Linked DNA regions of Limnospira fusiformis SAG 85.79. The protein of the gene in region 1 interacts with the protein of each later gene in a pairwise test. Links are inferred from orthologs where the notes say so. Each region holds a gene or a part of one and is shown on either strand. Other genes may lie near its edges. The genes, in order: HFV01_RS29225 and HFV01_RS00395.

What was found.
Region 2: the proteins of HFV01_RS29225 (region 1) and HFV01_RS00395 interact in binary tests that used the Escherichia coli proteins (3 or more experiments, as listed by UniProt). The link is inferred for Limnospira fusiformis SAG 85.79 from one-to-one orthologs.

Annotation. Positions count from the first base shown.
Region 1 is NZ_CP051185.1:6,245,319-6,253,760, reverse strand. Bases 4,555-7,440 are described here. They hold HFV01_RS29225 (peptidoglycan D,D-transpeptidase FtsI family protein), read right to left. Parts: upstream 7,024-7,440; coding sequence 5,086-7,023; downstream 4,555-5,085. Other genes in these bases: HFV01_RS29220 (hypothetical protein), read right to left, coding at 7,125-7,440; HFV01_RS29230 (MBL fold metallo-hydrolase), read right to left, coding at 4,555-5,029. In the rest of the region: HFV01_RS29260 (hypothetical protein), read right to left, coding at 1-35; HFV01_RS29255 (EndoU domain-containing protein), read right to left, coding at 32-622; HFV01_RS29250 (hypothetical protein), read left to right, coding at 744-1,205; HFV01_RS29245 (hypothetical protein), read right to left, coding at 1,231-1,842; HFV01_RS29240 (FmdB family zinc ribbon protein), read left to right, coding at 2,052-2,321; nadB (L-aspartate oxidase), read right to left, coding at 2,390-4,165; more of HFV01_RS29230, read right to left, coding at 4,232-4,554; more of HFV01_RS29220, read right to left, coding at 7,441-7,703. UniProt on the Escherichia coli protein: Essential cell division protein that catalyzes cross-linking of the peptidoglycan cell wall at the division septum. Required for localization of FtsN.
Region 2 is NZ_CP051185.1:72,187-80,712, reverse strand. The notes cover bases 2,598-5,567. They hold HFV01_RS00395 (FtsW/RodA/SpoVE family cell cycle protein), read right to left. Parts: upstream 4,683-5,567; coding sequence 3,513-4,682; downstream 2,598-3,512. Other genes in these bases: HFV01_RS00385 (pentapeptide repeat-containing protein), read right to left, coding at 5,286-5,567; HFV01_RS00390 (hypothetical protein), read right to left, coding at 4,758-5,147; HFV01_RS00400 (ATP-binding protein), read left to right, coding at 2,598-3,312. In the rest of the region: pyrE (orotate phosphoribosyltransferase), read left to right, coding at 1-579; HFV01_RS00405 (hypothetical protein), read left to right, coding at 943-1,266; more of HFV01_RS00400, read left to right, coding at 1,813-2,597; more of HFV01_RS00385, read right to left, coding at 5,568-6,038; HFV01_RS00380 (hypothetical protein), read right to left, coding at 6,086-6,244; HFV01_RS00375 (hypothetical protein), read left to right, coding at 7,009-7,188; HFV01_RS29985 (hypothetical protein), read left to right, coding at 7,525-7,725.

The DNA.
Region 1 (8,442 bases):
CACTCTGACCAGTCCCAATTAGTTTCCATACTCATCTTGACAACCTTAAAGGAAATCCTGTGTTAATTTTACCATCTGAATTAGTAGCCCCAACGACGACGTATTGGCTGCCATCATTAGCCTGACAAAACCGATTATCTCCGCCGCTAGGGCTATTATAGCCACACCAAGCCCAATTAGGAGCGTTAGAAGGACATGATATCCTATTGTCGGCGGCGTGAGCAATGGAGTTAATTACCTGTGTGGGAGTACAGCGATCGGGAAACATAGTCGAAAATTTGGTGGCTTGAGATGACCCTTGATAAGTCCATTCTCCTGCGTAAATACCCTGACTATTGGCGGGTTGGGTAATGTTAAATCTGGCAACAGTGGAGGGATTTCTTCCCCCAGGACGCGAATGAAATCCTACCAGTCTCCCCCGTTGATTCAGCTCCCCACAAAAAATATGTGTATGATTAACTTGTCGGTTATTATAGGCGGCTACCCAATGGCTGGAATTTAAACAGTTACTCGCTTTTCCGGGTTCACTAGCAGCAAACACCAATATAGCCACTGTTGCCATAAATAGCCCTAAAATGTTGATTAATTTGGCGACCTTCCGCCTAGGGGTTGTGGTTTTCATTTTATGGATGGTATGGTGATGATCACTGTTATATGATAACATAATTTTAGGCAATTTTCCAGGGTAAGATGATGGGAGCAGATCCCAGTCTGTAAACAGTATTGAGAAATTTTGGGCTAAAATGAGCGATCGCCTGTGGGTTAGAAAATTTACCCCTACCAGGAAATTACCTATAATCACTGTAATTATACCTTTATTAGCATTGACGTTATGGGGATGTTCTCCGGTGGGAATAACACCAACACCCACCTTAATTCAACAAGCCCTAACCATACAGATTAAAGAAATCCATCAACAACTCAAGCTACAATCAGATTTTGCCAGGTCTCCCCAATCATTTAAAATCACACGGGTAGCCATCTCGAATATGGAACCAATAATGATTAACAACCTCCAAGGATTTAAAGTTGAGGGAACCTATAACCTGAGTGTTAAATTTAGCGATCGCTGGTGGCGGGAACAGCAGAACCGATTTCAGATTTACCTACAAAGACAAGCCCAAGGTAGAATCTGGAGATTAGCACGTTTAGAAAATCAGACAAATCGATGGTCTACAGTGCCAATTCCCCATCGACGTTTTTAGGGATATCAGCCTGATTAATCATAACTTATCCCAAACGATGATTACTTTCCATTTCCCAGGGTTCCGATTTAGCATCAGTCAACCTGGGATTATTGCTAGGCTTTAAAACCGATTGAATAGTCCGCAAAAAACGATTAGGCTGACCAGATTTCATCGCCTGACGTTCCTGGACTTTTTTCGCCAAATGTCGCATAACCGAGGCATCTAATTCATCAATAAAGTGTTCGGCAATGCGTTCTCCGACACATTCGATCGCCTCGGAATATTGAGCCATTAACAGGTCAACGGTAGCCGCCGCACCATCCACCATTTCATCATCAGATGTCGGGGTAGTTTCCGCCGAGGAATTGGGGGAATGAGAGGAATTATTAACAGGTTGTGGAGGCTGATAATTAGTACGATAAGGACGGCGGTTAAGTAGATTTTGATATTCATCAATAGTCATCCCCAAATTATGAAGGTGATGATGAACATGATCCAGCAAATCGATTTCTTGAGGGGAATAGGTGCTACGATTGCCATTTAATCCGTGCAGTGTTGCCCAGGTTTTGAGGAGGCTAGTATCATTAATGTGATATCGGTCTAATAATTGAGTAGTGGTTAAATCCGTCTCCGGGGTAGGCTTAAAATCACTCATCTAAATTTCTCCTTAAAACTAGATCTCAGACAACCAGACCAGGGTTGAGACCCACCAGAGTCCGTAAATCATCCCTAACCCCGGTGGGGCTTCATCGCTACGACATAGATTATCATCAATAGGGCCGTGTCGTTCAAATTTTATGTAAATTTTAAGTTTTTATGGTAAAAATGAATATAGGGCTTCTTTATCTGTTTGAGAAAACTGCTATGCCAATCTACGATTATTTGTGTCCTAGCAATAACCGCAAGATTGAGGTGATGCACAGTATCAATCGGGAGGTGAAAACCTGGGGCGAGGTTTGTCAGTTAGCGGGTTGTGAAGTGGGGGATACCCCAGAAGATGCACCCGTCCGTCGCCTCTTGAGTTCACCCATGCTGTCTATTCCCACTTCTAATGCTGATTACAGAAATGCGGGGTTTACCAAGCTAGTCAAGCGAGATAAGGGGGTTTATGAGAATGTGACCGCCCAAGATTAATCGACTCCTAAATGAGTATCGCCATGGATTAACCCTCTCCTACTAATGGGATGGCTAATCCTGGTTAATCATTTCGTCGGTAGATTAACCCGATTCACAGTATGAATTTGCCAATCTGGGCTAGTTTCTGGGTAATCTAGGCGGTAATGTCCCCCTCGGCTTTCCTTGCGAAAAGTGGCACTTCGCAGAATCAAATATCCGATATCTAACAGGTTGAAAGTTTCCGCCAACGCTTTCAAAGTTTTGCCCGATTCAGGAGATAATAACTGCATATTTTGCCGAGGATTCATGGTCAGCAAATATTTACTGATTTGTAATTTTTGCAACTCCTTGCGCCAATTTAAAACAATGGGGATAGCTGCTTCTAGGACGGTTTGGGTCCGACAAATTCCGGCACTTTCCCACATCAAAGCCGCCAAACTGTGGCGAATTTCCTCCATTTTCTCTAATTCTTGAGCATAATCAGATTTACCTTGCACCAATATCATGGAAGGTGTATAATCGATATATTTATGGTCAGTCAAATCCATTTCAATTTTGGATAATTGAGAAGCAAAAACCAAACACTCCAATAGGGAATTACTAGCCAAACGGTTAGCGCCGTGAACTCCGGTGCTGGCAGTTTCTCCAATGGCATATAACCCTGGCATAGAGGTGCGATTCATTAAATCACAGGTAATACCTCCCATCCAATAATGGGCAGCAGGAGCCACAGGCATAGGTTCATTAAAGACATCAATGCCCCAATGTTGACAGACGTTAATAATATTCGGAAAACGATGGCGAATTTGATCTGGTGGTATGGGTCGCATATCCAAATACACATTATCCTCAGCGGGGTGATCTGAGGTTTTTTGTAGGTGCATAAAAATGGCGCGACTCACGACATCTCTAGGGGCTAATTCCCCGGCTGGGTGATAGTCAAAGGCAAAACGCCGCCCTTGGCGATCGATTAAATGAGCCCCTTCTCCTCGCACAGCTTCACTGATTAAAAAATGGGGTGCGCCGGGTTTCATTAAGGCTGTGGGGTGAAATTGGAAAAATTCTAAATCTCGGACCGCAGCCCCCCCTCGCCATGCGATCGCAATGCCATCTCCGGTGCTAACTTCAGGGTTAGTAGTTTTGGCGAAAACTTGACCGCCGCCACCAGTGGCTAATACGACAGCCTTAGCTTGTAGCCAGCGAATTTGACTTTGATACAGGACACTAACACCCTGACAACGCCCAGTTTGAGGATTTTGCCATATACTTAAAGCGATCGCCCCAGAAACCACCTGAATATTAGGGCGTTTCAATACCGTAGCCATGAGGACATCAACGATCGCCCTTCCCGTAGTGTCGCGGGAGTGGAGAACCCTGGGATAAGAGTGGGCGGCTTCTAGGGTAGTGGCTAATTTTTCTCCAGTGCGGTCAAAGTCCACACCCAAATTCACTAAAAACTCGATCGCCTCCGCCGCATGGTCTACCAAAAACTGTACAGCTTGGCGATCGCATAATCCCGCCCCCGCCTGTAAAGTATCCTCCAGGTGTAATTCTGGCGTATCTGGGGGATAAATAGCCGCCGCAATGCCACCCTGAGCCCAGGGACTAGAGCCACTTCCCAGGCTATCTTTAGTAACTAAACCGACGCGCAAATGAGGCGGAATGCAAAGACTGGCATAGAGTCCAGCCGCACCACTTCCCACCACAATGATATCAAATTGATTAGGAATTTCCTCCGCCGACTCCGAGAACTCCGAAGTGGGGTTGGGGTTATGTTTCATGCTGTTAAATTCGACGCTTCCAACGAGTATATCGATTCTTTTCTGGAATTTCAGCAATTGCCGAAAAAAGCCTAGGGCCATGGACACCATCCACCCCAGACCAGGGGCGGCGGTGTGCTACCCATTATCTATCACCCATTACCCCCATTATTTAGTTGGCATTTCTACCAAAAATTTACCATCTTCAAAAACAAAAGTTTGCCCCCGTTTAATAAACCCTTGAAAGCCATCCTGTTGAGGATTAGGCAGCGAACCTGGCGGGTAGTGATACAGCCAAATTTTATTTTTAATCTTGTCGGGTAGGGTGATAAGTTCCTGATAGTGAGCATGAACACCCCCAGTAACTGGAGCCGTATTGCAATCATGAAAAATCAGATTAGCACTTTCATAAAAACCCTGCAATTTTTGCGGACAATACTTAGTATCCGTAGTCAAAAACACCTCAACTCCCCCCACGGAGAAACTCAGACCATAACTAGGAACATCCTGATATTTGTCTTGAATATGAATAGTAGGAACCAAAGTAAAATCAACCCCTTCCCAAGTAAAACCAGACCCCGGAGAAATCGGTTCAATATCAAAATAGGTTTCTAATGTAGCCAAATCATCTTCAATAGAAGTCATACTTCCCGCCAGACAATTATTCCATACCAGGTCAACCAGTTCTTGGCTCAGGTAAAGTTTAGGGCGTGAGCAATTAGGGTCAAATTTAGTCGTAAACCCCATATATTCCAAGCCTCCCGTATGGTCAGCATGAATATGGCTAATATAAATATCAGTAACATCTCGATAAGACCATCCCAACTGATACAGAGAATGTCGCAGATCACTCCCACAGTCAATCAACAGTTTCCGATTATTTTCTGCTACCAGCATCATATTAGATTGAAAGTTATCAGCCCCCACGGTAAAGGCTGAACCCGAACCTAAAAATATTAGCTTCATGACATGATCAGGTCGATGGATGTTCAAATTTAATCATATAGCCTGGTGAAGTCCCACTAAAACTTAGATGGGGGTATCTGTTCAACTTTAATCAGCCCCTCCATTACTGACCTAACAATGGGAGCAGCCACCAATCCACCACTTCCCCCTTCTGGTTCATCCACTACCGCTACAACTACATAGCGAGGGTTGTCCACGGGGATAATACCAACAAAGCTGGCAATATAAGCCCCCTGATAATAACCACCCGTAGAACTAGCTTTTTGAGCAGTTCCGGTTTTTCCAGCAATGCGATATCCGGGAATGTGGGCATTTTTACCAGTCCCATCCGTAACTACAGTTTCCATCATCTCCAAAACGGTTTGGGCGGTTTCTGCGGAAAAAACCTGCTCCGGTTGTGGGATGGAAGTTTGCAAGTAGGACTGTCCCTGGCTATTAAACAACCCTTGTACGACATGGGGTGTTACCAACTTACCACCATTGGCTAAAGTAGCATTGATTTGGGCTAATTGCAGAGGAGTAATCGACAATCCCTGACCAAAGGAACTGGTAGCAATCTCAATCGGTACATTCACAAAGTCTTCAGCACTTTTCAGCAGACCAGTCGCCGCAAAGGGTAAGTCAACATTAACGACTTTCCCCATACCTAGACGCTGTAGACCCTGATAATAAACTTTTGGGTCCAGGCGTTGCACAATCCGCACCACGCCGATATTACTCGAATATTTGACGATATCGGTAATCGACACATTGCCCCTAGCACCTGCGGAACTATAATCAGCATTAGAGATAGTCCAAGGTCCGATCTGAATGCTACCTTCATCATTAATGTAACTATCTGGTGCGATCGCCTTAGCCTCTAAAGCTAAAGCCACTGCTATCGGCTTAAAGGTAGAACCGGGTTCATATAAATCCGTCAAAGCCCAATTTTTAAATAGTTCCTTGTCAAACTTATAGTAATGATTAGGATCATAAGAAGGCTCATTCACCAACGAAAGTATAGAACCATCTTCGGCATCCATAACAATCACAGTTCCCCGTTTGGCGTTAAAAGCCTCCACCTGTTCCGCTAGGGTGCTGCGGACAATGCGCTGCATACGAGAATCAATGGTTAGCCGCAATTCTAGGTCATCCATTTGGATAAAACCCCCAGCCAGTTGAGAGGGAACCCATGCGCCATTTACCGCCCGTTGGAACAGCAGGGAAGGCATACTACGTTTAAGCAGGTTTTCCTGACTATACTCAACTCCGGCTTGACCTCGGCCTTCTTTGTCTACATAACCGACAACATCAGCAGCTAAATTTTGTTGGGGATAAAGTCGCCGCCGCTCAGGAACTAATTCTAAGCCATCAATCTGTAATCGGAGAATCCTGCGCCTCACCTGTTCTGATAACCCATCCGCCACCTTTAGACCACTCTGGGCTACATTAAATAAATTCAGCAGTTCCTGAGTGGTGGGACTGCTTAGATCAGTCCTTACCACTACTCCGGCTAGTTGCTGGGCGATTTCCTCCGGCGGGCTTTTAAACAAAACTGGGTGAGCATACAGGGTATATATCTGCTGATCAAAAGCCAGAATTGTACCATTGCGATCGCTAATGGGACGACGGGGAATAAACGGTAGAGAACGCTGTTGTTGCTGATATTCAGCTTTTTCTTGCAGAAAAGGACCTTCGATGATTTGCAGATGAAATATGCGAATACCTAGCCCGAAAATTCCCGCCAGTAGGATTAACCACACCAAGTACAGGCGAACCGGACTGCATTTAGCGGACTTAATCGGCTTTGGCCTCCTGTGGGAGACTCTGCTAGAGGGTTTAGAGATTAGATTTTTTGGGGGATGGTAAACACTAGCAGAACCTGGCGATCGCATAGTGTCGCCTTGGCTGTATCGCTTCTTGATTCTGCCCCGTAATGGTTGACGATTACCACGGGAAGAAAAACCAGATTCATGCGATCGACTCGAACCCGAAGAATAATCAGAAGAAGCCATTGGCTATTTCACCCTGCTAGTATTAACCAACTGTGTTCGATCTTTACGCGCCATTGTCCCAGAAGCACTCCTATCATGGGTCGAGAAGCATTACCTGACTGCTAATAAGCCAAAGGCCGATTTGTTTGAGGAGGCGAAGACCAGGGAGGATTGACAATCGAGGAAAGTTCTCGCCCCGTAGCTGGACGCGGAGGGGCTGGTTGCACATATATAATATTATCAGGGGTAGGAATTTCCAAACCCGCATCAGGGTCACCGGCCGATTCTACAATAGTATGTTTGAGTATTTCCTTAGCCAGGCGCAGTTGTTGCTCTTGTTGTCGCAGATGTTCTAGTCTCGGATATTGTCCTGTCCAGCGAGACTCCCCATAAACCTTCAGCCCATAGAAAGTCATAGCACCCCCCATCAAAACACAGGCTGCGATCGATGACAGTTGTTTAACAGTAATTAGAGATTTTAACCATAGGGGTAGTTCCTGCGTCCTGGGCAGAACTTCCACCACTGTAGTTTGAGCCTCTATGGTGCTGATGGGAGGTTCCTGTCGGGAGTAGGGAGCCGGTTTGACCCGGTTCTGACGAATGCGATCGAGAGAAACCACATTGTGAGGATTTTGGACTACAACAAAAGGGTTCACCTCGACCCGTTTACTGGGGCGGCGGGGTTTAAACGCAACAGCCATCACTTACACCTGATCACAATGTTTAGTTACTTAGTTTTGCCCAGACCTGATCCGGCAACCACAAAAACCTACTGTTATAGTACCACAGATGATATGCTCTGGTATATCTTGAACAATTAATTAATTTTGGCTGATAAATTAAATGTCCCAAGTTTCACCCAGCTTTGTATACTTGTGTTAAATTAGCCACCAATCCAAATGCCCGATTTTGTAACGGCAATACTTGGGGGGAAACTCCTGGGACCTGATCGCGGCTCAAATTCACCGAGCAATTAGCCAATTGGCGATCGAGGAATTAAGGCTGATTGGAACCGATGATCTAGCTGACAGTTGACCAATGTGGTTGTGTGCTGCCTCCAGAACACACACCGAAACCTGGCTGGCTACCCCATAGCCTAAATGCCTTTTTCGATCTAGGGACTGTAGGTTCAGAACCGCGTTTCTGTGCTGGCAGTCGAAGAAATCCCATTAAATTGAATTTGTGGGAGCATGATTTAATCTCAAATTAGGTTAACATTTTACGGCAATACGGTATAATACCAAGTATGGTGCGAGACCTTCGGGTATGAAATAGAGCTGAAATGGGCGTGGGGACTACCCGGTGAGGACTTCAACCCCTTGGTTGATTGGATCGCATCCCTGGCCATCCCATAACACAGCCGGATTTTTTGGCCCACCTTCGAGACTTCCAATATGGTTGCCAAGGTGAAGCGTCTAATCAGGTCTAAGACTGCCCGCG
Region 2 (8,526 bases), 6.2 Mb from region 1 along the record:
TGTGCAGCTTTAGATACCCTGCGATCGTGGCTACTTGACCTTTTGTGTCAACTCGCTTATCAAGAAGGGGATTTTGTTCTCTCCTCTGGTCAGCAGAGTTCCTACTATATTAATTGTAAACAGGTCACATTACATCCCGCTGGGTCGGTGGCGATCGCTCGCCTGATTTTACCATTACTTCCCCTGGAAACAGAAGCAGTCGCCGGGCTTACCCTCGGTGCTGATCCTATGGTTTCCTCCGTTAGTGTCGTTTCTGTCTACGAAAATCGACCTATACCCGCCCTCATTATCCGAAAAGAAGCTAAGGGACACGGAACTAAAGCCTACATCGAAGGACCCGAACTATCCCCCGGCGCTAACGTCGTAGTTCTCGAAGATGTTGTCACTACTGGACAATCTGCCCTCAAAGCTGTACAACGCCTTACTGATGCTGGATACAGCGTTGATAAGGTTATCGCTTTAGTCGATCGCCATCAAGGGGGGGCTGAACTTTATCAAAATGCTGGCCTTAATTTGGAGTCCCTCTACAGCATTAATCAACTACAAACTCGTTATCAGACTCTAAACTTGGATCATTAAATTCTCCTGTTAACTAAGTTGATTTTTTCATCAATTTAAAAAAAACGCCCCGCCCCAGGGTTGACAAGTGGGGGTAATTAATGGTAAGCTACAGATATGTATTTAAATAATGGTAATCTATTCAATTACCAAAAAAATGTCAACATTTCCATTGTTAAAAATAATACCACAAATCAGCCAGGAAAGCCACCACCCCAGAGCAAAAAATTTTTTTTGTAATATTTCTTAAATTTTTTTTCACCAAACTTTACATAAAGTGGGCATTGATGAGCGTGCATTGAGAAATCCGTAAAAAATTATCATAATCAACACAATTTTTGATAAAATTTAACATATACCCAACACCCCACCTAGGAAAAAACTATGTCAGGATTTATTAGAGGCTTATTTGGTCGCAAATCAGAAACAACAAAAACTCAAGGAAGTTCTTTCTATCTTGATCCCGATAGCGCCAAGAGTTTAGGCGATATTGAGTATATGCGTAAGCCTTTAGAAGTTAAAAAGTCTTTCCCTAAAATGTCGGGAGGAAAACCTTTCGAGGCTCCTAAAGCTACCGCTAAACCAGCGATGGAAATGACCCAGCCTAAAGCTACTGAATCTCCAGCACCAGAGGTGAAAAGCGATCGTCGTCGTGCTGACTCCAGTTTGGATATGTTCCGTAACATGGCTCGTGATCTTAAAAAATAATCATTATTCTGCCACCAGGCTTTAGGTAAATGTAGGGGCTGGCTGAAACTGTCAAGTTATGTTGAACCTAGCTCCTACTAGGCTATCTTCTGCTGAACTGCTCTGTAATGGTCGAAAAATTTAACTTTTTTTTTCACAAACAAAAGCCGATTTTTGTGCTATGGTCTAGTCGTGAATTTTAAATAATTTGATAATCTGTAACTTGAGATACTAAATAAAAAACTCTGATTGTCAAATAACCATTAAGGTTGTTTGAGTCAGGACACCCACCGAATAGGTAGCTAGTTCCTGGCTCTGTCGTCAGTAGTTAAACAAGTATACAGGGTGAAGCTAGTGTTTCTGAGGTAACCAGATAAAATAACATTTTCTGAAAGCTAACATTGCCCCATAAGTGGGAGTGGGTTGGGCAAGTTTCCCATCAAAAAAACCTGCACACTAAACTAATTTAGGAGAAACCAGGATGCCAGAAAAATTCTGCCCCTCTTTTCCTGTCATTGGCGATTTCCTGAGTACAGGTATAGGGAGAGTCGCCAGGAGGGTGGAAAGATGAAATCAGTAAATCTATCCCTGCTTATATTAATGAAACAATTTGAGAGTTATTTTGACCTGCAAGAAATTAACACCACCCGGAAGGTGAATGCGGCGGTGGTGAATGTCAGTGGTCGTCAGCGGATGCTTTCCCAGAGAACAGCTTTTTTTAGCCTCAAGTTAGTTACTACTTCTGACCCAGCCGAAAGGGAGGTGATTCGGGAAACTTTGATTAAAGATATTACTCTGATGGAGCGATCGCATAAAGGTTTACTCTACGGTGATAGTGAGATGAATTTATTAACATCTCCTTCGGCTATAGTGCGATCGATGTATTTCCGAGAGCCGCTAAATTTAGATAAACGCATCCGCGAGTATATTTTAGCAGTCAGAACTTTAGCCACAACTGCGGACTCTGACTTAACACCGAGCCATCCTCACCTTGACTATATTACCAATATTGCCCCCAATGAATTGCTATCTATTCTTGATGCTGTAGTAGCGCAATATCAACGGGAAAGTGAAATCGAACAACTAGATCTTGAACAGACCCAAATTCAACTTTATCAACAAGCCTGTTCCGCCGCCGCGATCGCTCAAGCTCAAGCACAGCAACTAGAGCAAACTTTAGAGGAACTTAAACACACCCATTCACAGCTTTTTCAATCGGAAAAAATGGCATCATTGGGGCAAATGATGGCTAGTTTAGCCCACGAAATCAATAACCCCGTTAACTCGATATTTCATAATTTAGCCCATGTGGAAAACTATAGCAAAGACCTACTAGAACTCACTCGGCTTTATCAAGATATTTATTCCCCGACCGATCCGCGCATTCAAGAATACATAGATTCCATAGATTTAGAGTTTTTAGAGACGGATTTTTTGACAGTTATATCTAGCCTGAAATTGGGTTCAGATCGACTCTTTCAAATTGTGCGATCGCTGCGTAACTTCTCCCGCAAAGACAGCGACCAAATGCTAAAAGTCAATCTGGAAGAAGGTTTAGAGGGAACCTTACTCATCTTGAAAAACCGCTTACAAGCCACACCATCACGTCCGCCGATTCAAGTGATTCGAGACTATGGGAAACTACCGTCAATCCTCTGCTACCCAGGTCAACTGAATCAGGTGTTTATGAATTTGATCAGCAATGCCATTGATGCCTTAGATGAAGTAGGGGACTGGACACACAACAACCAACAGTCTCAGCCGTTAATTACAATTAAAACCCTGGCTAATTCAGAACAGATCACGATCATGGTTGCCGATAATGCTAAGGGTATCAACCTAACCACGAAAAACCAAATTTTTGAGCAATTTTTTACCACCAAAGAAATCGGTAAAGGTACGGGTTTAGGGTTATATATAAGTCGTGAAATTATCGTCTCCCGCCACTGTGGGGAAATTTGGTGCGAGTCAGAAATTGGCAAAGGAACCGAGTTTTGGATCAAACTTCCCTTAAACCCACAATGTCCTGATTTTTTGTCTAATTCCCCCATCTCAACAGTCAAATAGTTAAAAATTAATTAGTTATGTTAAGTTTTGTAAATAAATCACTCCCCACCCGCGATTGGGTTTCGGGAGGGTTGCTTTTGTTGCTGACCTATGGTAGTATTTAAATAATGGGACTTTTTTAATTTTTTTTTATTAATGCAAACAGAGAAATCATAAAATAGACATTACGTGGATAACATAGCATCATCCCGCGCTACTTGTCAACCCCTGTTTTGAGCAAGAGGCCTGATGGGAATAACCTGTGCTTCACTGCTTTCGCGGGCTACCCGAATCAATAAAGCAGATATTGCTAAACTAGCAATCATGGAACTTCCACCATAACTAAATAAGGGTAAAGGCAAACCAGTAGTTGGTAGTACCCCAGTAGCTACCCCAATATTCAGCAAAGACTGTCCCACCATGACGACCATGGCTCCGATCGCTACCAGTTGATGTTCAATATTATTGGCTAATTGAGCGACTCTCAGGGCAAGAGTCCCATAAGCGACTAGCATCAACAAAAGCAGCACCCCGCCAACAAAGCCAAACTCTTCGGCATAAACGGCAAAAATAAAATCGCTATACTGAATCGGCAGATAAAATAACTTTTGTTGAGATAATCCCAAACCAGCGCCCCAAAGACCGCCAGAACCGACAGCTAGTAGACTCTGAATTAATTGGTAGCCATCATTAACGGGATCAGCCCAGGGATTCATAAACGAGAGAACCCGCTTCCTTTGGTATTCTCGTAGGCTAATACTAATAGTAGCCAAGATTAACCCACCAACAGCAGTACCGCCCAAATACAAAAAAGGAAGTCCGGCGGCGAGGGCGATTAACCATAATGTCATACCACAAAGAGCGGTGGTGCTGAGGTTGGGTTGGGCTAAAATGAGCAACAAAATTAGCAGAAAAATCCCTAACCAGGTTAGTCGCGATCGCCAACTCAACCGCTCCCAGCGGGGAAAAAACCGCGCCGCTTGTAGTATCAGAAATGGCTTCATTAATTCCGAAGGCTGAATGAGAATTGGGCCTAGTGACAGCCATCGAGTCGCCCCGTTGATAGTAGTTCCCAAACCGGGGACTATAGTAAGAAACAATAACCCCATCACCGCGAATAATCCCCACTGAGCAGTCCGTAACGCGACCCGCACAGGGGTATTAACAATCACGTTAAATCCTACCATCCCCACTAACATCCATGTGAGCTGGCGTTTGAAGTAGTACAAACCATCCCCATGTTCAGCTAATGCACTAGGATAGGAAGCAGAAAACATCGCCACGAGACCGACAAATAGCCACACAAAGGTTAACCAGCGCAGCAGGCGAGGTTCTGTTGCCCAATTCTGGGAACTAGGATCGAAAAAGGGAATAAGATAGCGTAAGCGCATTCAGGATAAATTTAGATCAGCAGGGGATTTGGGCTATTGTAGCTTAGATAAAATCCGGTTGAGTGGCAATTTACCCTAATAGGCGGTTGATTTTTCTGGGTTCACCAATTGCAGAAAACTAGCCCGACACCAATCAATATCCTGCTCCACCTGAAAAGTTACATAATCGACACCGTATGCACTCCAGTAGTTAACGACCTTACCCACCCTCTCTGTGCTGCTATTGATGCGTTGCACCAGAGAACCGGGGGGAAACTTTTGGGCTACTGGGTGATCCTGCCAATGTTTAAGATATTTAATCCGCTCCTGTTCAGCTTCAGAGAGTAACTTCCAGGCTTCACGTTTCCAATGGGAATAGTTTTGGGTGAGTGCCTCAACTTCACGCCAGGTTGTCGCCGATCGCAGATCTTCTGCCAATTGAGCAGCTGTCTGGACTTCAAACTTTAATAGAGGTTGGGCACTCATGATGTTTAGAAGCTAACCCTAGGTTTAGCGAGTTTAGAGGATATGGGGATTTTTAGACCCCACATTTAGTATACTCACATTACCCGATTCTGAAAAGCGATCGCCAGATAAAAACTCAAAAACCCCTATCTCAGGAGATTAATCGTCCCAAAAATCTGCCGGAAGCAAGGGAGGTGGTGGCGCAGGGGGAGCGGCACAATTAACAGATTGATCAATAATGCACACGACCGGACCGAGAGTTGTTCCCTGTAACAAAGCACCAGACAAGTTTGTATTAGACAGTTGGGCACGATTGATATTAGTATCATTCAAGGCCGCACCCACCAGACTGGCACCAGTGAGATCGGCATCAGAAAAATTAGCACCCCGCAGATCTGCTCCCAGCAAATTAGCCCCGGTCAGATTAGCACGTTCCAGATTAGCCCTAAATAAAAAAGCCCTTTGGAGATTGCTATTCATCAAATCGGACTCTTCCAGATAAGCCTGACCGAGGTTAGCCTGAAATAGATTAGCATCCCTAAGATCAGCCCGCCGCAAGTCTACACGACCCAGCATAGCCTGACCGAGATCGGCTTCACGCAAATCAGCCCTTTGTAGGTTCGCATGGTGGAGATTAGCCTTAAACAAATTACTAGCAGCTAAACTCGCACCCCCCAAGTCGGCATTATACAGATTAGCCTCTTGCAGATTAGCACTGCGTAAATCTGCTTGTCGGAGGATAGCGCCGCCCAGATCGGCTTGAAAAAGATTAGCCCCGGAAAGTTGAGCGGCTGACAAGTCGGCTCCCCGCAGATCACAGCCAGGACATTGATTGGTAGTTAGAAGCCTCTGTAAGTCATCAGAGTCAGCGGCGATCGCACCAGTGATAAATCCTAATGGCGCGATCATCATGATTACAGCCTGAATCTTGAGTCTCATTAAATTATGCTCTATAAAACTTAAACAAAACCGGACATAGCCGGATCTTGATGTTTATTTCTGGCTTCGTCCGGGACTGTCGGCAGCACCCCGTCCACAAGTGTAATCGTCGGAACCAGGCGATTTGGTATGGTCGAAAGAGAGGTCGCCCCCTCCAACTCCAATTCCAAACCGTGCATGCGAGTTTCCCAGCACACGGCTCCTGATGTGAACACCCTATTATCAGTAGGAACAGGGTTACTACCCCCTGCTTTATGACCTCAACTTTGGGAGCTATATACACCACGTAGTCTTTAAACTCGCTCACGTCATAAGCACTCTTACTTGTCGCAGTCTCTATATCCACACCGTGACTAGTGGGCATATCCCAACCATTACAGTTAGGCATTGGCTTTCAGTCACATCCTTTCCCCTTATGGGGTTAGGGGTCGAGAGTGAAGTCACCTTCACCCTCTCCCATTCAGAACCGTGCTTGATAGTTTCCCATCACACGGCTCCTGGTGTGGATACCCTATTTGTCAAAGGAGCAGAATCAAGAGACCTGCTTTCTACTTCGATGTTCAGAGCTATATGCACCACGTAGTCTTTAAACTCGTCCTCGCCATTATACTCTTACTGACCGCAGTATCTATATCCCCACCGTGACCTGTGGGCATATCCCAACCATGACAATTGGGCTTTAGCTTCTGGTCACATCCTTCACCCTCTAAGCATGCGCTTACATTTTTCACTACTGCCTTGTGAATAGCATTACTCACTTGTTTATAGGCAGAGCATTAGAGGGGTTACAACGTTCCGATTATATGGGCATTCCATCGTTAGATTTGTCCTCTCCGCCGGGGTACTTTTAAAGGTCTGTGTAGGTAGTCGCACGAACCCCCTACTTTTCCCCTTGCCCTTTTGAGCGCAGCGTGTCAACCTATTTCGCTGCTAGTGTATTACGATGGTTCAAGTCGGACATTCGGTCTTCCTAATCATAGATGGTTGGCAGTGGTCGCGTCTTGGTAGTAGGTTCTACCTCACGCCTTCCGTTCCCCGCTTCAATCCTGGAGTTATGATTTCCAAAACTGGGGGTGGCTATCGCCGTTACTCTCTACTCCCTGATTTCTCAGTTCGTTTATGACCTTGAGTTCCCTGCCTTGCTTAGTTCCCTAAGCGTCGGGACATATAACCAGTTATGAGGATGGTCAGGAGAGGTCTCCTTATATCCAGATTCGGAGCTGGAATCCTCACCGGGTAGTTATTTCGGGCATTTCAGCCCTATTTCATACCCGAACGTCTCGCACCATGCGCTTACACTTTTCACTACTCTACGAGATGTACTCGCAGAGAGCCCAATAGGGGTTTAAACGTTCCGTATATATGGGCATTCCATCTTTAGATTTGTCCTATCCACCGGGGTACATTTAAAGGTCTGTGTAGGTAGTATAGAAAGACTCCTACTTTTCCCCTTACTCTTTTGAGCGCAGCGTGTCAACCTATTTCGCTACTTTATAATGACGATGGTTCAGGCCAGACATTCGGTTTCCCTAATCATGGATGGTTGGCAGTGGTCGCCTATAGTAGTAGGTTCTACATCACGCCTTCCGTTCCCCGCTTCAATCCCAGATTTGTGATTTCTGAAACTGGGGGTGGCTACCGCCTTTACTCTTTCCCATAATCGCCCCAAGTGAGTTATAATACTCCTCCTAGGTAATATTTGGACGGTATATTGCGATTTCTTAAAATGGGATTGACCTTGAGTTCCCTGCCTTGCTTAGAATCACAACTTCCTAAGCGTTGGGACATATATACAGTTAAGGGGTAAACTGGTCGAGTCAGTCTATCTCCCTCTAGGAGGTTATTTCAGGCATTGCAGCCTTATTTCACTCCTAAACGTCTCGCACTGGTAGGGGTCGAAAGGAAAGTCACCTTTCCCAACTCCCATTCAAAACCGTGCTTGATACTTTCACATCACACGGCTCCTGATGTAGACACCCTATTGTCAGTAGGAACAGGGTTACGACCCCCTGCTTTGTGACTTCAACTTTAGGAGCTATATACACCACGTAGTCTTTAAACTCGCTCTCGGTCATAAGCACTCTTACATCATCGCAGTCTCTATGTCCACACCGTGACTAGTGGGCATATCCCAACCATTACAGTTAGGCATTGGCTTTCAGTCACATCCTTTCCCCTTATGGGGTTAGGGGTCGAGAGTGAAGTCACCTTCACCCTCTCCCATTCAGAACCGTGCTTGATAGTTTCCCATCACACGGCTCCTGGTGTGGATACCCTATTTGTCAAAGGAGCAGAATCAAGAGACCTGCTTTCTACTTCGATGTTCAGAGCTATATGCACCACGTAGTCTTTAAACTCGTCCTCGCCATTATACTCTTACTGACCGCAGTATCTATATCCCCACCGTGACCTGTGGGCATATCCCAACCATGACAATTGGGCTTTAGCTTCTGGTCACATC